3 regions of the Streptomyces sp. NPDC052114 genome follow, and region 3 is predicted to be linked to each of the others. Evidence: riboswitches for the same ligand, from Rfam matches in the RefSeq annotation. Region 3 holds a riboswitch; each other region holds the start of a gene.

The links. A riboswitch is a leader RNA that binds a small molecule or an ion and turns the genes downstream of it on or off. The one in region 3 is predicted to bind thiamine pyrophosphate.
Region 1: another riboswitch for thiamine pyrophosphate. It lies ahead of AB0L89_RS07400 (thiamine ABC transporter substrate-binding protein); the one in region 3 lies ahead of thiC (phosphomethylpyrimidine synthase ThiC).
Region 2: another riboswitch for thiamine pyrophosphate. It lies ahead of thiO (glycine oxidase ThiO); the one in region 3 lies ahead of thiC (phosphomethylpyrimidine synthase ThiC).

What each region holds. Positions count from the first base shown of each region.
Region 1 covers NZ_JBFAWC010000003.1:107,584-113,660, forward strand. Annotated here, with positions in the region: gene AB0L89_RS07390 (ABC transporter ATP-binding protein) at 1-508, opposite strand, end outside; gene AB0L89_RS07395 (iron ABC transporter permease) at 508-2,118, opposite strand; gene AB0L89_RS07400 (thiamine ABC transporter substrate-binding protein) at 2,181-3,254, opposite strand; TPP riboswitch at 3,332-3,448, opposite strand; gene rlmN (23S rRNA (adenine(2503)-C(2))-methyltransferase RlmN) at 3,482-4,588, opposite strand; gene AB0L89_RS07410 (phosphatidate cytidylyltransferase) at 4,731-5,834, opposite strand; gene frr (ribosome recycling factor) at 5,886-6,077, opposite strand, start outside.
Region 2 covers NZ_JBFAWC010000011.1:54,783-60,859, forward strand. Annotated here, with positions in the region: gene pknB (Stk1 family PASTA domain-containing Ser/Thr kinase) at 1-1,566, opposite strand, end outside; gene AB0L89_RS24345 (thiazole synthase) at 1,704-2,498, opposite strand; gene thiS (sulfur carrier protein ThiS) at 2,505-2,717, opposite strand; gene thiO (glycine oxidase ThiO) at 2,714-3,952, opposite strand; TPP riboswitch at 3,950-4,063, opposite strand; gene AB0L89_RS24360 (FAD-dependent oxidoreductase) at 4,209-5,435, shown strand; gene AB0L89_RS24365 (Rv2175c family DNA-binding protein) at 5,554-5,919, shown strand; gene thiE (thiamine phosphate synthase) at 6,016-6,077, shown strand, end outside.
Region 3 covers NZ_JBFAWC010000007.1:198,140-204,216, forward strand. Annotated here, with positions in the region: gene AB0L89_RS17660 (cupin domain-containing protein) at 102-419, shown strand; gene AB0L89_RS17665 (DUF5326 family protein) at 565-786, shown strand; gene AB0L89_RS17670 (helix-turn-helix domain-containing protein) at 1,374-2,099, shown strand; gene AB0L89_RS17675 (SsgA family sporulation/cell division regulator) at 2,204-2,641, shown strand; gene AB0L89_RS17680 (YibE/F family protein) at 2,704-4,188, opposite strand; TPP riboswitch at 4,260-4,415, shown strand; gene thiC (phosphomethylpyrimidine synthase ThiC) at 4,408-6,077, shown strand, end outside.

The DNA.
Region 1 (6,077 bases), on a different contig from region 3:
GCGAGCGGTCGAGCTGCCCGAGCGGCTCGTCCAGCATCAGCAGCCGGGGCCGGGGCGCGAGGGCCCGCGCGAGCGCGACCCGCTGCTGCTCGCCGCCGGAGAGCGAGGCGACCGCGCGCCGCTGCGCCTTCGGCAGCCCGACGAGCTCCAGCAACTCCGCCACGCGGTCGGCCTGTTCGCCCCGCGAGGCGCCGTGCATGCGCAGACCGAAGGACACGTTGCCCGCCACGTCGCGCTGCGGGAAGAGCTGGTGGTCCTGGAACATCAGGCCGACGCCCCGCTTGTGCGCGGGCACCCCGCGCTGGTCGCGCCCGCCGAGCAGGACCTGCCCCGCGTCGAGCCCCTGCAGCCCGGCCACCACGCGCAGCAGCGTCGACTTGCCGCTGCCGCTCGGCCCGAGCACACAGACGATCTCGTGCTCGGCGACGTCGAGGCCGACGGCGTCGAGCGCGGCCCGCGCCCCGAACCGTACCGTCGCGTCCCGCAGGCTCAGCAGCGCGTCCGTCATCAGAACTCCCCCGTGGTGCGGTCGGTCCGAATGCGTTCCAGGAGCAGCAGGGACACCGCGCACACCACCATGAGGATCGTCGAAAGGGCCATCGCCTGGCCGTAGTTGAGGTCACCGGCCCGCCCGAGCAGCCGCGCCACGGCGACCGGCAGCGTCGGATTGTCGGGCCGCGCGATGAAGACGGTCGCCCCGAACTCGCCGAGCGACACGGCGAAGGCGAACCCGGCGGCGATCAGCAGCGCCCGCCGCACCATCGGCAGGTCGACCTCCCGCCACGCCCGCAGCGGCGAGGCCCCGAGCACGGCCGCCGCCTCGCGCAGCCGTCCGTCCACCGCGCGCAGGACGGGCAGCATGGTGCGTACGACGAAGGGCACGCCCACCAGCGCCTGGGCGAGCGGCACCAGGATCCAGGAGGACCGCAGGTCGAGCGGCGGCTTGTCCAGCGTGATCAGGAACCCGAAGCCGACCGTCACCGCGGAGACCCCGAGCGGCAGCATGAGCAGGGCGTCGAAGCCGCGGACGAGCCGGCCGGCGCGCCGGGTCAGCGCGGCCGCCGCGAGCCCGCCGATGACGACCGCGATGGCCGTGGCGACGACCGCGTACTGCAGGGAGTTCCAGACCGCCTCGATCGGCGGCACGAGGAAGGCGCCGCCGTCCGCCGAGGTCAGCTCCTTGTAGTACGCGAACCCGAAGCCGTCGGGACCGTCGAACGACCGCTGGACGAGCACGCCGAGCGGCAGCACGATCAGCACGGCGACCGTCGCCATGACCAGGCCGAGCAGCGTCCACTGCCCCGCCCCGCGCGGGCGCCGCGCGACGGCCGCCGCGTCGACGAGCTTCAGCGCACTCTCGCGCCGGCGCACCGTCCACGCGTGGACCGCCAGGATCAGCCCGACGGCGGCGAACTGCACGATCGTCAGGACGGCGGCCGTCGGCAGGTCGAGGAGCTGGGCGGTCTGCCGGTAGATCTCCACTTCGAGCGTCGAGTACGCGGGTCCGCCGAGGATCTGCACGACGCCGAAGGAGGTGAAGGTGAAGAGGAAGACCATGAGCGCGGCGGCGGCCACCGCCGGGCCGAGGGCGGGCAGCGTCACCGTCCGCCAGGCCCTGAGGCGCGAGGCGCCGAGCATCCGCGCGGCCTCCTCCTGCCGCGGGTCGAGCTGCGACCAGAGCCCGCCGACCGTGCGGACGACGACCGCGTAGTTGAAGAAGACGTGCGCGAGCAGGATCGCCCACACCGTGGTGTCCAGGCGCACGCCCCACAGCTCGTCGAAGAGCCCGCCCCGCCCGATGAGCGCGAGGAAGGCCGTCCCGACGACGACCGTCGGCAGCACGAACGGCACGGTGACCACGGCCCGCAGCACCTGCTTGCCGGGGAAGTCGAAGCGCGCGAAGACGTACGCGCCGGGGAGCGCGATCAGCAGCGTCAGACCGGTCGAGGCGAGCGCCTGCCAGGTGGTGAACCACAGCACGGACCGGATGTCGGACTGCCCGAGCACCTCGGTGATCCGCCCGAAGCGCCAGACGCCGTCGACGTGCAGCCCGCGCGCGACGATCGCCGTGACGGGGTAGGCGAAGAAGAGCGCGAAGAACGCGACGGGCGCGGCCATCAGACCGAGCCGCGCCGCGCTCCCGCGGGAGCGCCCCTGCACGGGGCGCACTTTCACTTCCGTCACTTCAGTACGAGCGAGGTCCACGACTTGATCCACGCCTCGCGGTTGTCCGCGATCTTCTTCGGGTCCAGGGTCTCGGGCTCGTCGACCGTCACACCGTGCTTCGTGAACAGCTCGGGCAGCTCGGTGCCCTCGCGCACGGGGTTCACGAACATGTTCAGCGGCATGTCCTCCTGGAACTCCTTGCCCGCGAGGAAGTCGAGGAGCGCCTTGCCGCCCTTGGTGTTCTTGGCGTTGCTGAGCAGCCCCGCGTACTCGACCTGACGGAAGCAGGTGCCGGTGGCGACGCCGGTGGGCGCCTCCTTGGGCTGCGGCTCGGCGTAGAGGACTTCGACGGGCGGCGAGGAGGCGTAGGAGACGACGAGCGGGCGGTCGCCCTTGGCCTTCTTGCCGCCGGCGGAGCCGGAGAACTCCTCGTTGTAGGCCTGCTCCCAGCCGTCGACGACCTTGACGCCGTTGGCCTTGAGCTTCGTCCAGTAGTCCTGCCAGCCCTTGTCGCCGTACTGGGCGGCGGTGCCGAGCAGGAAGCCGAGGCCGGGCGACGAGGTCGAGGCGTTCTCGGTCACGAGCAGGTTCTTGTACCGCGGCTCGGCCAGGTCGTCGAAGGACTTCGGCGGCGCGAGCTTCTTGTCGGCGAAGTACTTCTTGTCGTAGTTGACGCAGATGTCACCGCTGTCGACGGGCGTGACCCGGTGCTTGTCCTGGTCGACCCGGTACTGCGCCCCGATCTTGTCCGAGCCCTTGGCCTCGTACGACTGGAAGAGCCCGTTGTCGAGCGCGCGCGAGAGCAGGGTGTTGTCGACGCCGAAGAAGACGTCGCCCTGCGGGTTGTCCTTGGACAGGATCGCCTTGTTCACGGCGGCGCCCGCGTCACCGTCCTTGAGGACCTTGACCTTGTAGCCCGACCGCTTCTCGAAGTCCTTCAGTACGTCCTTGGAGACGTTGAAGGAGTCGTGGCTGACGAGCGTGACGCTCTTGGCGTCGCTCTCCCCGGACCCGCCGCACGCGGAGAGCGCGACGAGCCCGAGGCCCACCGCGACCGCGGCGGACGTGACCTTCTTGGTGGTGCTCACTGACTTTCCTCCTGGGTGACCAGGAGAAGACGCGGCCCTGCCCGCCGGCCGGACGGCCTGCGGGCAGGGCGCAACAGCTTGAGTGATGACCGAACTTCCTACCCGGAATGACCCGGGCGAGGTTCAGAGGGTCTGCGGCCCACCTGTCCAAGGTGCCGCACTCTCAGCGCTGTGGCGCTCCCCTGTCGGAATATGCAGATGTGTGTACGAGCCGTACGCCCGCCAGACTACCTCTCGGCCGCGGCGAGCTGGCCGCACGCTCCGTCGATCTCCTGGCCCCGGGTGTCCCGGATCGTGACCGGCACGCCATGGGCGGCGATGGCCTCCACGAACGCCTTCTCGTCCTCCGGCCGCGAGGCCGTCCACTTGGAGCCCGGCGTCGGGTTCAGCGGTATGAGGTTCACGTGCACGGGCTTGCCCTTGAGGAGCCGGCCGAGCCGGTCACCGCGCCACGCCTGGTCGTTGATGTCCCTGATCAGCGCGTACTCGATGGAGAGGCGGCGCCCCGACTTCGCGGCGTACTCCCAGCCCGCGTCGAGCACCTCGCGCACCTTCCAGCGCGTGTTGACCGGCACGAGGGTGTCGCGCAGCTCGTCGTCCGGGGCGTGCAGCGAGATGGCGAGGCGGCACTTGAAGCCCTCGTCGGCGAACCGGTGGATCGCCGGGACGAGCCCGACCGTCGAGACCGTGATGCCGCGCTGCGAGAGGCCGAGACCATCCGGCTCGGGGTCGGTCAGCGCGCGGATGGCGCCGACGACGCGCTTGTAGTTGGCGAGCGGCTCGCCCATCCCCATGAAGACGATGTTGGAGAGCCGCGCGGGCCCGCCGGGGATCTCGCCGTCCCGCAGCGCCCGCATGCCGTCCACGATCTGGTGCACGATCTCGCCGGTCGAGAGATTCCGGTCGAGCCCGGCCTGTCCCGTGGCACAGAACGGACAGTTCATGCCACAGCCCGCCTGGGAGCTGATGCACATGGTGACCCGGTCCGGGTACCGCATGAGGACCGACTCGACGAGCGTCCCGTCGAACAGACGCCAGAGCGTCTTGCGGGTGGTGTCGTCGTCACAGCTGATGTGCCGCACCACGGACATCAGATCGGGCAGCAACGCGTCACGGAGCTTCTCGCGCGCACCGGCGGGGATGTCGGTCCACTCCGCCGGGTCGTGGGCGTACCGCGCGAAGTAGTGCTGCGAGAGCTGTTTGGCGCGGAACGGCTTCTCGCCGATGGCGGCGACGGCTTCCTTGCGCTCGGCGGGCGTGAGGTCGGCGAGGTGCCGCGGCGGCTTCTTGGCTCCGCGGGGCGCGACGAAAGTGAGTTCTCCGGGCTTAGGCATGGCACTACCAGTGTCGCAGATGACCGCCCATGCCTCTCGCGCCCGGAAACCCGATCACCACGCCGCCCCCGGCCCCCACGGCAACGAGCCCCCTTCCGGTGCGGGAAGAGGGCTCGTACAACGATCTGTGCAAGGGAACCGCTCAGCCGGAGCCGACGAAGACCACCAGCAGCAGCCACACCACCGGTGCCGTCGGGAGCAGGGAGTCGAGGCGGTCCATGATGCCGCCGTGGCCCGGCAGCAGCGTGCCCATGTCCTTGATCCCGAGGTCCCGCTTGATCATCGACTCGCCGAGGTCACCGAGCGTGGCGCTCGCCGCGACCGCGAGGCCGATCAGCAGGCCCTGCCACCACGTACCGCCGTCGATCAGGAACTGCATGCACAGCGCACCCGCGGCCATCGCGAAGGTGACCGCGCCGACCAGGCCCTCGCGGGTCTTGCCGGGGCTGATGCGCGGCGCCAGCTTGTGCTTGCCGAAGCGCCAGCCGATCGCATACGCGCCGGTGTCGCTGACCACGGTCAGGAGCAGGAAGGTCAGCACCCGCTGCGGACCGTCGTCCGCGGTGAGCATCAGCGCCACGAACGTCGCGAGGAAGGGGACGTAGAAGGCCGCGAAGACCCCCGCCGTGACGTCCTTCAGATAGCCCTCGGGAGGCTCGGTCATGCGCCAGACGAGCACCGCGAGCGCCGTGAGCGCCATCGCGACCCAGGCGCCCTCGGCCCCGCGGACGTAGCCGGCGACGACCATCGCCGCGCCGCCCACCGCCAGCGGCACCAGCGGCGCCTTGATCTCCTTGCGCTCCTCGAGCCGGGAGGTGAGCTCCCAGAGACCGACCACGACGGCGACCGCTATGACGCCGACGAAGACGGCCTTCACGATGAACAACGACGCGACGATCACCGCGCCGAGTCCCACACCGACTCCTATGGCCGCCCCGAGGTCGCGACCCGCGCTCTTCTTCTGCGGTGCTGCCGGGGCGGGCTGTGGTGCGCTGGGCATGGGCTCCTGCGGAGGCTCGTCACGGAACAGGGGGCCGCCCATCCGAGTGGCCCCCCGGTCGTCGTCCTGGTCTCCGCCGTTCACGGGTACGTCGGGCACGATGGGCATGGGCTGCGTCTCAGACGGAAACAGCGCGTCCTGCGCATCGTACGCGGGACCCGGCGGGGTCGCCCCCTGACCAGGCCCCTGGTCGGGCGGCCCCCAATACCCGGCTCTGGGCGGCGCCCCCCAGGAAGAGTCGTTCACGGATCGGTTTCCTGATTCCTCGGACTTCGATCAGCCTCGATCAGACCTCGATCAGACTTCGAGCAGCTCGGCTTCCTTGTGCTTGAGCAGCTCGTCCACCTGGGCGACGTACTTCGCGGTGGTGTCGTCGAGCTCCTTCTCGGCGCGGCGTCCCTCGTCCTCGCCGACGTCGCCGTCCTTGATCGCCTTGTCGAAGGCCTCCTTGGCCTTGCGGCGGATCGACCGGATCGAGATCTTGGAGTC
Region 2 (6,077 bases), on a different contig from region 3:
CAGGGCGACGGCCGAGCCCGCCTTGCGGGTGAAGCCGGCCCGCGGGTCCGTGCTGATCACGGAGCCCTTCTTGACGTCCTCGCTGAACGACTTGGTGACCATGCCCGGTTCGAGCCCGGAGCCCTTCAGCTCCTTCTTCGCCGTGGCCAGCGGGATGTTCTTCAGGTCCGGGACCTTCACGGTCTCCGGGCCCAGCGAGACGGTCAGCGTCACCTTGCCGTTGTGCCGGATGCGGTCGCCCGCGGCGGGGTCGCTGTCCATGACCGTGCCGCGCTTGTCCGTGTCGCTGTACTTGTGCCTGATGTCCTTGACGTCGAGCCCGGCCTCGTCGAGCCGCTTCTTCGCCTGCGCCTCGGTCTTCGCCAGGAGCGGCGGGACCTCCGTGAACTGGCCGGAGTTGATGTACCAGACGCCGGTGCCGACGCCGAGCACGAGCAGGACGGCGGCTATCAGCGCGACCGTGCGGCGGCGCGGGTCGAAGCGGCGGCGGGCGGCCCTGGACCCGCCGGGCGGTCCGGGCGGTGCCGGCGGCGGGGGAGCGAGGATGCTGGTGCGGTTGAGCGCGTCCTGGCCGCTCTGCCCGGCCCGACCGCTCCGGCCGTCCTCGGCGGGCAGCTCCAGCTGGACGGAGCGCACCGCGCGCGGGATCACGCTCGTGCGGTCCTCGGCGTTGTCGTGCGCCGTGGCGTGCGCCTGCGGCGGCACCGCGTCGAGCTGCTCCTCGGTCAGGGCGGCCCGCGCCTGCCTGGCCTGCGCGAGGAGCGCCACCGCGTCGAAGGGACGGACGTCGGGGGTGCGCGCGGTGGCGGAGGCGACCAGCTCGTCGAGCTCGAAGGCGAGCCCCGGGACGGCCGCCGACGGGGGCGGCACGTCCTCGTTGAGGTGCTGGTAGAGGACCTGGGCCGGGGAGTCCCCGGAGTGCGGCTTGGCGCCGGTCAGCATTTCGTAGAGCACGACCCCGCAGGCGTACACGTCCACGCGGGTGTCCGCCGTGCCGTGCTCGATCTGCTCGGGGGCGAGGTAGGAGACCGTGCCGAGGACGGTGCCCGTCGTGTTCGTGACGGTGTCCACGGCGCGGACCAGACCGAAGTCGGCGACCTTCACCCGGCCGTCGTCCCCTATGAGGACGTTCTCGGGCTTCATGTCGCGGTGCACGAACCCGGCGCGGTGCGCGGCGCCGAGCGCGGCGAGGACCGGCTCCAGGATGTCGAGCGCGGCCCTCGGCTGCAGGGCGCCCCGCTCGCGCAGCACGTCCCGCAGGGTGCAGCCCGCGATGTACTCCATCGCCAGATAGACGTACGACCCGTCCGTGCCCTGGTCGAAGACCCCGACCACGTTCGGATGCGAGAGGCGGGCCACCGACTTGGCCTCGCGGATGAAGCGGTCCACGAAGGAGGCGTCCGCCGCGAGCGTCGGGTGCATCACCTTCAGGGCGAGTACGCGGTCGAGGCGGGTGTCCACGGCCCGGTAGACCGTGGCCATCCCGCCGACCGCGACGCGTCCGTCGATGCGGTAACGGCTGTCGAGCAGCTGCCCGACGAGCGGGTCCTGAAGGGTCGTGTCCACGGAGGGGAGTCTACGAGCAGACACCGACACCCCATCCCGTACGGGCGTATTCACAGCGGGAATGCAGCCGAGCTGTAACAGGGCCGTGGACGCCGGTGGCCGCCGCCGGCCACCGGCGGCCACCGGCGGCCCGGCGCTCAGAACGCGGGCCGCTCCGGGTCCAGCCGTGCCAGGCCCTCCCCGGGCGAGGACGCCTCCGCGAAGTGCCGCCGCGGGATCCGCCCGGCGCGGTACGCGAGGCGCCCCGCCTCCACCCCGTGCCGCATGGCCTCCGCCATCAGGACCGGCTCCTGCGCCCGCGTCACCGCGGAGGCGAGCATCACGCCCGCGCACCCCAGCTCCATCGCGAGCACCGCGTCGGACGCGGTGCCCGCGCCCGCGTCGAGGATCACGGGCACGCGCGCGTGCTCCACGATCAGCTGGAAGTTGTGCGGGTTGCGGATGCCGAGCCCGGAGCCGATGGGGGAGCCGAGCGGCATGATCGCCGCGCACCCCACGTCCTCCAGCTTCCGCGCGAGCACCGGGTCGTCGTTCGTGTACGGAAGGACGGTGAAGCCGTCGTCGACCAAGGCCTCGGCGGCGTCCAGGAGCTCGACCGGGTCGGGCAGCAGGGTGCGCTCGTCGGCGATCACCTCCAGCTTCACCAGGTCCGTGCCGAGCGCCTCGCGTGCCAGGCGGGCGGTGAGGACGGCCTCGCCCGCCGTGAAGCAGCCCGCGGTGTTGGGCAGCACACGGATGCCGAGCCGGTCCAGGACGGAGAGCACGGAGCCCTGCACGGCCGGGTCGAGGCGGCGCATCGCGACCGTGGTCAGCTCCGTGCCGGACGCGACGAGGGACCGCTCAAGGACGTCGAGGCTGGGCGCTCCGCCGGTGCCCATGATCAGACGTGAGGAGAGGGTGAGCCCGCCGAGGACGAGGGAGTCGTCTGCCATGCCGGTTCAGCCTCCCTGGACGGCGGTGAGGACCTCGACGCGGTCGCCGTCGGCGAGCGCGGTGGTGGGCCACTGCGCGCGCGGGACGACGGTTTCGTTGAGGGCGGCGGCGACACCGGAGTGCGCGGAGGTGAGGGTGGCCACGAGGGCTTCGAGCGTGGTGCCCGAGGTCACATCGCGTACCTCTCCATTGACGGAAACGGCGAAAGGCGTGCTCATACGGGCTGCTCCGTGAGGGACTGCGTGACGGGCGTGGGGGAGACGGGCGGCAGGGAGGACAGGGAAGACACGGGGGAAGAGGCGGCGAAGCGGCACGGGGTGAACGGGAGCGCCTCGTCGGGCAGTTCACCGGTGGTCAGCGCGTGCGCCATGACGTCGCCGGTCAGGGGCGTCAGGAGGATGCCGTTGCGGTAGTGGCCGGTGGCCAGGTGGAGCCCGTCGAGCCTTGAGGGGCCCAGCATCGGCGCGTTGTCGGGGGAGCCGGGGCGCAGACCCGCGCGGGTCTCGGTCAGCGGCAGTTCCGTGATGCCGGGGACGAGCTCGTGGGCGTCCCGCAGGAGCTCGTAGACGCCGCCCGCGGTGACCGTGGTGTCCCAGCCGAGCTCCTCGCTGGTCGCGCCGACGACGAGCTCGCCGTTCTCGCGCGGCACGAGGTAGACGTGGCTGCCCCGCACGACCGCGCGCACGGTACGGCTCAGGAACGGCGCGTACGGCTTCGGCACCGTCAGCCGCAGCACCTGCCCCTTCACGGGGCGCACGGGCGGCAGGACGTCGTCGGGCACGCCCGCGAGGCGCCCGCTGAGGCTGCCCGCCGCGAGCACCGTCGACGGTGCGGTCAGCTCGGTGCCGTCCCCGAGGACGACACCGAGCGCCCGGTCGCGTACGACACGAAGGCGCTCGGCCCAGGCGCGGTGGAGGACCACCCCCGCCCGCTCACAGGCCACCAGAAGCGCCGCAGAGAGCCTGCGCGGGTCGATCTGGTGGTCGCCGTCGACCCGAAGACCGCCCCGCACCCCCGGCGCCAGCATCGGCTCCAGGCGCCGGCACTCGCGGCCGCTGAGCCACTCCGACTCCAGTCCCGACTGGCGTTGCAGGGTGTGCAGTTCGCGCAGATGGGCGCGGTCGTCGGAGTCGAGCGCGACCGCGAGCGTGCCGCACGCGCGGTAGCCGAGGTCGCGCCCGCTCGCCTCGGCCAGCTCGGCGGCGAACTCCGGATAGCGGCGGGCGGACTCCAGGTTGATGCCCAGCAGCGTCTGCTCGCCGTAGTGCAGTTCGGTGACGGCGGCCAGCATGCCCGCCGCGACCTGGGCGGCGCCGCCGCCCGGCTCGGGGTCCACGACCGCGACGGACAGGCCGCGCTGCGCGGCCCGCCAGGCCGTGACCAGGCCGATCACACCGCCCCCGACGACCAGGACGTCAGAGGTGAGCGAGGGCGTACTCGTAGGTGAATGCATGGGCGTCCAGCCCCTCCCTTCGCCGGCATGACCCGGATCAGGTTCGTACGGTCGGAGGCCGTCCCAGCCTCCCTCTCAGCCCGGTGCGTCCGGGCTCCCGCGAGTGCTCTGCACCGGCCACCCTAGCCCGTCGCTTCGCACGGCAGTAGGGGAGCTGTCCGGGTATGGACCATGACTGTGTGTCAGAGATCTCCCCGTCGGCCCCTGAAGCCGCCGCCGTCCGCCGTCCTAGAGTGATCGGGTGAGCGAGCAGCAGATGCAGAGCGAGCAGCAGCGGAAGCGCCCGGAGCGGCACGTCGTGATCGTCGGCGCCGGAATGGCCGGTGTGCAGACCGCCGTGGCCCTGCGCGAGCAGGGATTCACCGGGGCGGTCACCCTCATCGGGGCGGAGCCGCACCAGCCGTACGACAGGCCGCCGCTGTCCAAGGCGGTCCTCCTCGGCAAGGCGGAGGGCTCCGCCTTCGACATCGACTTCGAGGCGCTCGGCATCGAGCTGAGCCTGGGCCGCGAGGTCACGGGCGTGCGCCCCGCCGACCACGAGCTGGACACCGCCGAAGGCCCCGTCGCCTACGACGCCCTGGTCCTTGCGACCGGCGCCGAGCCGATCCGGCTGCCCGGCACCGAGGGCGTCCCCGGGGTGCACCTCCTGCGCACCCTGGACGACGCGGAGCGGCTGCGGCCGGTCCTCGCCGAGCAGCACGACATCGTGGTGGTCGGGGCGGGCTGGATCGGCGCGGAGTTCGCCACGGCCGCGCGCGAGGCGGGCTGTTCCGTCACCGTGGTGGAGGCCGCGGCACGGCCGCTGGCCGGGGCGCTGCCGGAGGAGGTCGCGGCCCCGATGACGGGCTGGTACGCGGACTCCGGAGCCGCCCTGCGCACCCACGCGCGCGTGGCGCACGTCGAACCGGGCGCGGTGGTCCTCTCCGACGGGACCCGGCTGCCCGCCGGCGCCGTCGTCGTCGGCATCGGGGCGCGGCCCGCGACGGCCTGGCTGGCCGGCTCCGGCATCGCGCTCGGCGCGCACGGGGAGGTCGTGGCCGACGACCACCTGCGCGCCTCGGCGCCCGACGTGTACGCGGTCGGCGACTGCTCGTCCTTCCCCTCCGCGCGGTACGGCGAGCGCCTGCTCGTGCACCACTGGGACAACGCCGTCCAGGGGCCGCGCACGCTGGCGGCGAACATCATCGGCGAGACCCCGGCGGCCTACGACCCCGTGCCGTACTTCTGGTCGGAGCAGTTCGGGCGCTTCGTGCAGTACGCGGGGCACCACGCGGCCGCCGACCGGCTGGTGTGGCGCGGCGACCCGGCGGGCATGGCCTGGTCGGTGTGCTGGCTGCGGGACGGCGCCCTGGTGGCGGTCCTCGCGGTGGGCCGCCCGCGGGACCTGGCACAGGGCCGCAAGCTCATCGAGTCGGGGTCCCGGCTCGACCCGGAGAAGGTCCAGGATCCGTCGGTGCCGCTGAAGAAGGCGGAGTACGCGTAGGTCGTGGTGCGCGCGGGCGGCCCCGGAGCCCTCCGGGGCCGGGCCTTCGCGGGCCCTGGCCCCCGGCCGGGCACCGGCTCACCGGCCCGTGTGCCCGACCGGCGATACGCTGGACCATGTGACCGAGATTGACGCAAAGACTGATGCTCTCGTCCCCGCCTGGCTCCACCTCCCCGACATCGCCGAAATGCTCGACGTCGAGGTGACGCGTGTGCGCCAGCTGGTCAAGGAGGGCCAGCTGATCGCCGTGCGCCGTGGTGAGAACCGGGCGCTTCAGGTGCCGGCGGCCTTCATCGACGGCGACAAGGTCGTCAAGGGCCTCGTCGGCACCCTGACGCTCCTGAGGGACGACGGCTTCAACGACGAAGAGATGCTCGAGTGGCTCTTCACCCCCGATCCGACCCTGCCCGGCACCCCCGCGCAGGCCCTGAGCGAGAATCGCGGCACGGAGGTGAAGCGCCGTGCCCAGGCGCTCGCCGTCTGAGCAGGCGCAGGCCGCCTGACCGAAAAGAACCGTCCGGTGCGGGGGCCGCGTGCACGCCACGCGGCCCCCGCCCCACCAATAACGGGGGGACTCTCCATGGCCGCCGATCACCGCGCTCAGCTCGCCGACGCCCGGCTCTACCTGTGTGTGGACGCCCG
Region 3 (6,077 bases):
GCGCGACGTGCGGCGGCAGGATGAGCGGCGACGAGCGGCAGCAGTGGCGAGCAGCGGCTGCGGCACACGACATGAGCAGCGGCAAGGGGCGTAAGAGGGCGATGAAGGCATTCCGACTGGACGAGCTGGAGGCGGAGCGGGCCGCGAACGACGGCGCGTATCTGCAGTTTCTGCGGGAGCGGAACATGTCGGTCGGGCTGTACGCGCTCAACGCCGGGGACAGCGACCCGCAGCAGCCGCACGGGCAGGACGAGGTGTACATGGTCGTCAGCGGCCGGGCCTCGATCACGGTCGGCATGGAGACCACGCAGGTGGCACGAGGAAGTGTCGTCTACGTGCCGGCCGGGGTCGCCCACAAGTTCCACCACATCAGCGAGGACCTGCGCGTACTCGTCGTCTTCTCCCCTCCTGAAGGCTGACTCGTTCAGGGCTCCGACCTCGGGGTTCCCTCAGGGTCGGATCAGGGGAGTACGGGGGATCCGGGGCCCCCGTTCGGCTCTTCGGCGCCCTAGCATCGAATGCAAGAAGAACGAACGTGCGCAGACACGGAGAGAGGTAAGGGCGATGGCGGCGAAGGAGATCTTTGCGGGAATGCCGTGGTGGGTGAAGTGGGTGGCCGTGCCGGTCATCGCGCTCGTCGTGTTCGGCAGCCTGATAGCGAGCGTTGTCGGATTCGTGGTCGCCCTGCTCTTCAAGGCGCTGCTTTTCGTCGCACTGGTCGGTGGACTCATCTACGTCGTACGGAAGTTCATATCCGGCTCGTCTTCTTCCCGCAGCGACTGGTGACGTCCGCTCGGTACTGCTGTTCGGTAACTCCCGCGCGGTGACTGCTGATCGGTGAATGCTGTTCCGTGACCGCTGTTCGACCGTTGTTCCATGACCACCGACTGGTGACTTTTCGCAACGGTTCCCTCGCGCGGGGGAAGTTTCCCCGGCAGGACTCCGTAGAGCGGTGGCCAAGGGTTAGAGTCCGAAAGGCCGACGCGGGGGCGATCCCCGCGGACGGGCGCACTGCCCCTTCCCGCGGTGATCCGGGCAAGGGCGGAGACCCCCACGCGTTTCGGGAGCGAACCTTGGCCGCGGTCGACATCACCACTTCACCGGTTGACGCCCCTTCGCCAGTCGGCACTTCACCGGCCGCCGAGGTATCCGCGACGGACGTGGTTTCCGCGGCGGACGTGGTTTCCGGGACGGGCATGGCCTCCGCGACGGAGGTGGTGTCCGCGAGGGATATGGCCTCCGCAACGGACGGGGTGTCCGCGACGGACGCGGGCCGCCTGACGGATCCGACCTCCGAGACCACCGCACTCTCCCCGACCACCACAGTCCCTCTGGGCGAGGCAGCCGCTGTCGCACCCACTCTCATCGGCTCCGTGCAGCGGGCCATGCGGCTCCTGGAGGCCGCCGCCTCGCACCAGGACGGGGCGCCGGCCAAGCAGCTGGCCCGCGAGGCGGGCCTCGCGCTGCCCACCGCGTACCACCTGCTGCGCACCCTGACCCACGAGGGCTATCTGCGCCGTGAGAAGGGCGTGTTCGTGCTCGGCGAGGCCGCCGAGCGACTGAGCAGCAGCGGGGCGCAGCAGAATCGTCGCGGCACGATCGACGAGTCGCTGGCGCACTGGCGCGACACCATCGGCGTCCCCGTGTACTTCGCGGTCTACCGCGAGGGCGAGATCGATCTCGTGGCCGTGGCCGACACCCCGAACAACCCCGCCGTCGAGGAGTGGGCGGACTTCCGTGAGACGGGGCACGCCCACGCGATCGGGCAGTGCCTGCTCGGCCAGCTCGACGAGCGGGGGCGGCAGGACCACCTCGCCCGCTATCCGGTTCAGTCGATCACTCGCTACTCGGTTCGGGACGACCGCACCTTCATGCGGCGGCTCGATGCGATGGAGCGGATGCGACCTGTCGTGGAGCGCCAGGAGTACGCGCTCGGGACCGTCTGCGCGGCGATTCCGATCACGGCGGGGGACACCGCGGCGACCATGGCCATCTCGGTTCCGGCCGCTCACGCGGACCGGCTGCTGCCCGCGGCGCAGAGGTTGCAGCGGGAGATCGGAAAGCTACTAGGGACACTCGCCTTCTCTATCAGCATCTGAAAACTCACTCCTTGTGATCTGGTGTGTACGTTAAGCAAGATGCCAGGAGTGTCAGGGAGTTGGTTCCTGGCCATGTGCGGGCTATATGACGGGGTAGGGCGGCGATGGGCGAGTCGGTGCAGGCAGAGGTCATGATGAGCTTCCTTGTTTCCGAGGAGCTCTCGTTTCGCATCCCGGTGGAGCTGCGCTATGAGATCAACGATCCCTATGCCGTGCGGCTGACGTTCCATCTGCCCGGTGATGCCCCGGTGTCGTGGACCTTCGGGCGGGAGCTGCTGATCGACGGCGTGAGCAGGCCGTGCGGGGACGGGGACGTGCGCATCGAGCCCACCGATCCCGACCTGCTCGACGAGGCGCTGATCAGGCTTCAGGTCGGCGGTGACCAGGCGCTGTTCAGGGTCGGCATTCCGCCGCTGCTCGCCTTCCTCGACCGTACGGACAAGGTGGTGCCGTTCGGGCAGGAGCGGGCGCTCGCCGACTTCGACACGCATCTCGACGAGGCGCTGGACCGGATCCTCGCGGAGGAGCAGAACGCGGGCTGAGCTTTTGGGGGCAACGGGCCGACACGAATGGCAGATTGCTGCATTTTGCATCCGCCCCGGCGTCACGTCTTGCGGCGCCGCCCCCGTCCACCGCGTGAGGGGCGGGCGGCGGGGACGCCGGACGCCGAAGCCGCGGCACCGGCATGGGAGCCGGCACCGCCGCGCCCCGCACCGGCCCCCGCACCCGCACCGGAGGAGCGGTCGGCGGAGACGACCAGGGCGGCCAGCGCGGTCGTCACCGGCACCGAGGCGACCAGGCCGATCGACCCGATGAGGGTGCGCACGATCTCCTCGGCGACCAACTCGCTGTTGGCCACGGTGCCCATGCTGGACTGGGCGATGGAGAAGAGCAGCAGGAGGGGCAGCGCGGCGCCCGCGTAGGCGAGTACGAGGGTGTTGACGACCGAGGCGATGTGGTCGCGGCCGATGCGGATGCCCGCGCGGTAGAGGCCGCGCCAGCCCATCGAGGGGTTGGCCTGGTGGAGTTCCCAGACCGCGGAGGTCTGCGTGACGGTCACGTCGTCGAGCACGCCGAGCGAGCCGATGATGACGCCCGCGAGCAGCAGGCCGCTCATGTCGATGGACGGGTACAGGCCATGGATGAGGCCGGTGTTGTCGTCCGTGTTGCCGGTCAGCGCCGCCCAGCCGATGAAGAGCGAGCCGAGGAGGCCGATGAGCAGCAGGGAGATCAGCGTGCCGAGTACCGCGACGGAGGTGCGGGCCGTGAGGCCGTGACAGAGATAGAGCGCGATCAGCATGATGGCGCTCGCCCCGATCACCGCGACGACCAGCGGGTTCGAGCCCTGCAGGATCGCCGGCAGGATGAAGAGGGTCAGCACCATGAAGCTGATGGCGAGCGCGACCAGGGCCATCACACCGCGCATCCGTCCCACCACGACGACGGCGAGCGCGAAGATGCCGGCGAGCAGGGCCATCGGGATCTTGCGGTTCACATCGGTGACCGAGTACTGGAGCCCCTCGGGTGCCTTGGGTTCGTAGGCGACCACCACCTCCTGGCCCGTGCCGAGTTGCCGGGGCGAATCCGGCTGGATGATCTCGATGAAGGTGCGGCCCTTGTCCTTGCCGCTGGTCACCTCGATCGTCGCCTTCTTGCAGATGCCCTGGGCGTTGGACTGCGCGGACTGGCCCTCGGCGGTGGACGTGTCGCCGTTCGGCGTGGGCTGCGAGGGGCTGAGTTCCTTGCAGGGCAGCTCCAGCACCTTCGTGACCTTGGCCGACTGCATCTGCCGGTCGAAGCCGACGCCGGTCCGCTCGTGCGACGGCGCACCGCCCGGCCAGAGCACCACGAGCCCCACGACGACCGCGGTGGCGAAAGGAATCAGCACCGCGGCGATGACCTTGCGCAGATGCTGGGAGACCGGCGCGGCCGGGCCGTGACTGTGACTGTGGGAGTGCCCTCCGTGCCCATGTCCGGGGGACTGTCCAGGGGAACGCCCCTGCCCGGGAGGCTGGCCCGGACCCTCCGGAGGCGGTCCCGGGACGGGCGGTTGCGACGGCGGCGGGGACGGCGGCGGTGTGGTGGTCACTGACCGATCATCGCAAGAACGGAGGGGGCCCTCTGTTCAGCGCGCCCGACATGACGCTAGCGTGGAGGCACCTTTGCAATCGCGGGAGCTCGGAGCACCGGGCTGAGAGGGCGCTGACCTCCGTACGAAAGGCACCAGTGGTGGTGCGGACCGTACGGGATCCGCTGCGTCGACCGCCGAACCTGTTACCGGGTAATGCCGGCGTAGGGAGTAGGTCTCATGACCACATCGGACGCACGCACGCCTGCCTCGACGCAGCACGAGAGCGACGAGGCCGGGAAGTCCATCGGCTGGCACAAGGCGTACGTCGAGGGCTCGCGCCCCGACCTGCGCGTGCCGGTCCGCCAGGTGCACCTCACCAACGGCAAGGCCGTGACCCTGTACGACACTTCCGGTCCGTACACCGACCCGTCGGCCGAGACCGACGTCCGCCGCGGTCTGCCGCCGCTGCGGGAGAACTGGATCATCGCCCGCGGCGACACCGAGGAGTATGCGGGCCGTCCGCCCCGTCCCGAGGACGACGGCATCAAGCACACCTCGCCGCGCGGCGGGCTCAAGAACCTCGACGCGGTCTTCCCCGGCCGCCCCCGCCAGCCGCGCCGCGCCCGCCAGGGACAGGCGGTGACGCAGCTCGCGTACGCCCGTCGCGGCGAGATCACGCCCGAGATGGAGTTCATCGGGATCCGCGAGAACCTGGACCCCGAGATCGTGCGCGCCGAGGTCGCCGCGGGGCGCGCCGTGATCCCGGCCAACGTGAACCACCCGGAGATCGAGCCGATGATCATCGGCAAGAGGTTCCTGGTGAAGGTGAACGCCAACATCGGCAATTCCGCCGTCACTTCCTCCATCGAGGAGGAGGTGGACAAGATGACGTGGGCGACCAAGTGGGGCGCCGACACGGTCATGGACCTGTCCACCGGCCGCAACATCCACACCACCCGCGAGTGGGTCCTGCGCAACTCCCCCGTCCCGATCGGCACCGTTCCCCTCTACCAGGCCCTGGAGAAGGTCGACGGCCGCGCCGAGGAGCTGACCTGGGAGATCTACAAGGACACGGTCATCGAGCAGGCCGAACAGGGCGTGGACTACATGACGGTGCACGCGGGCGTGCGCCTTCCGTATGTCCCGCTCACCGCGCGCCGCAAGACCGGCATCGTCTCGCGCGGCGGTTCGATCATGGCGGCCTGGTGCCTCGCGCACCACAAGGAGAGCTTCCTCTACGAGCACTTCGAGGAGCTCTGCGAGATCCTCGCGGCGTACGACGTGACGTACTCGCTCGGCGACGGCCTGCGGCCCGGCTCGATCGCGGACGCCAACGACGAGGCGCAGTTCGCCGAGCTCCGCACGCTCGGGGAACTCAACACGATCGCCAAGCGTCACAACGTACAGACGATGATCGAGGGCCCCGGTCACGTCCCGATGCACAAGATCAAGGAGAACATCGACCTCCAGCAGGAGATCTGCGAGGAGGCGCCGTTCTACACCCTCGGCCCGCTGACCACGGACATCGCGCCCGCCTACGACCACATCACCTCCGGCATCGGCGCCGCGATGATCGGCTGGTGGGGCACGGCGATGCTCTGCTACGTCACGCCCAAGGAGCACCTGGGTCTGCCCAACCGCGACGACGTGAAGACCGGTGTCATCACGTACAAGATCGCGGCGCACGCCGCCGACCTCGCCAAGGGGCACCCGGGCGCGCAGGACTGGGACGACGCGCTCTCGGACGCCCGCTTCGAGTTCCGCTGGGAGGACCAGTTCAACCTGGCCCTCGACCCGGTCACGGCAAGGGAGTTCCACGACGAGACGCTGCCGGCCGAGCCCGCGAAGACGGCGCACTTCTGCTCGATGTGCGGGCCGAAGTTCTGCTCGATGAAGATCTCCCAGGA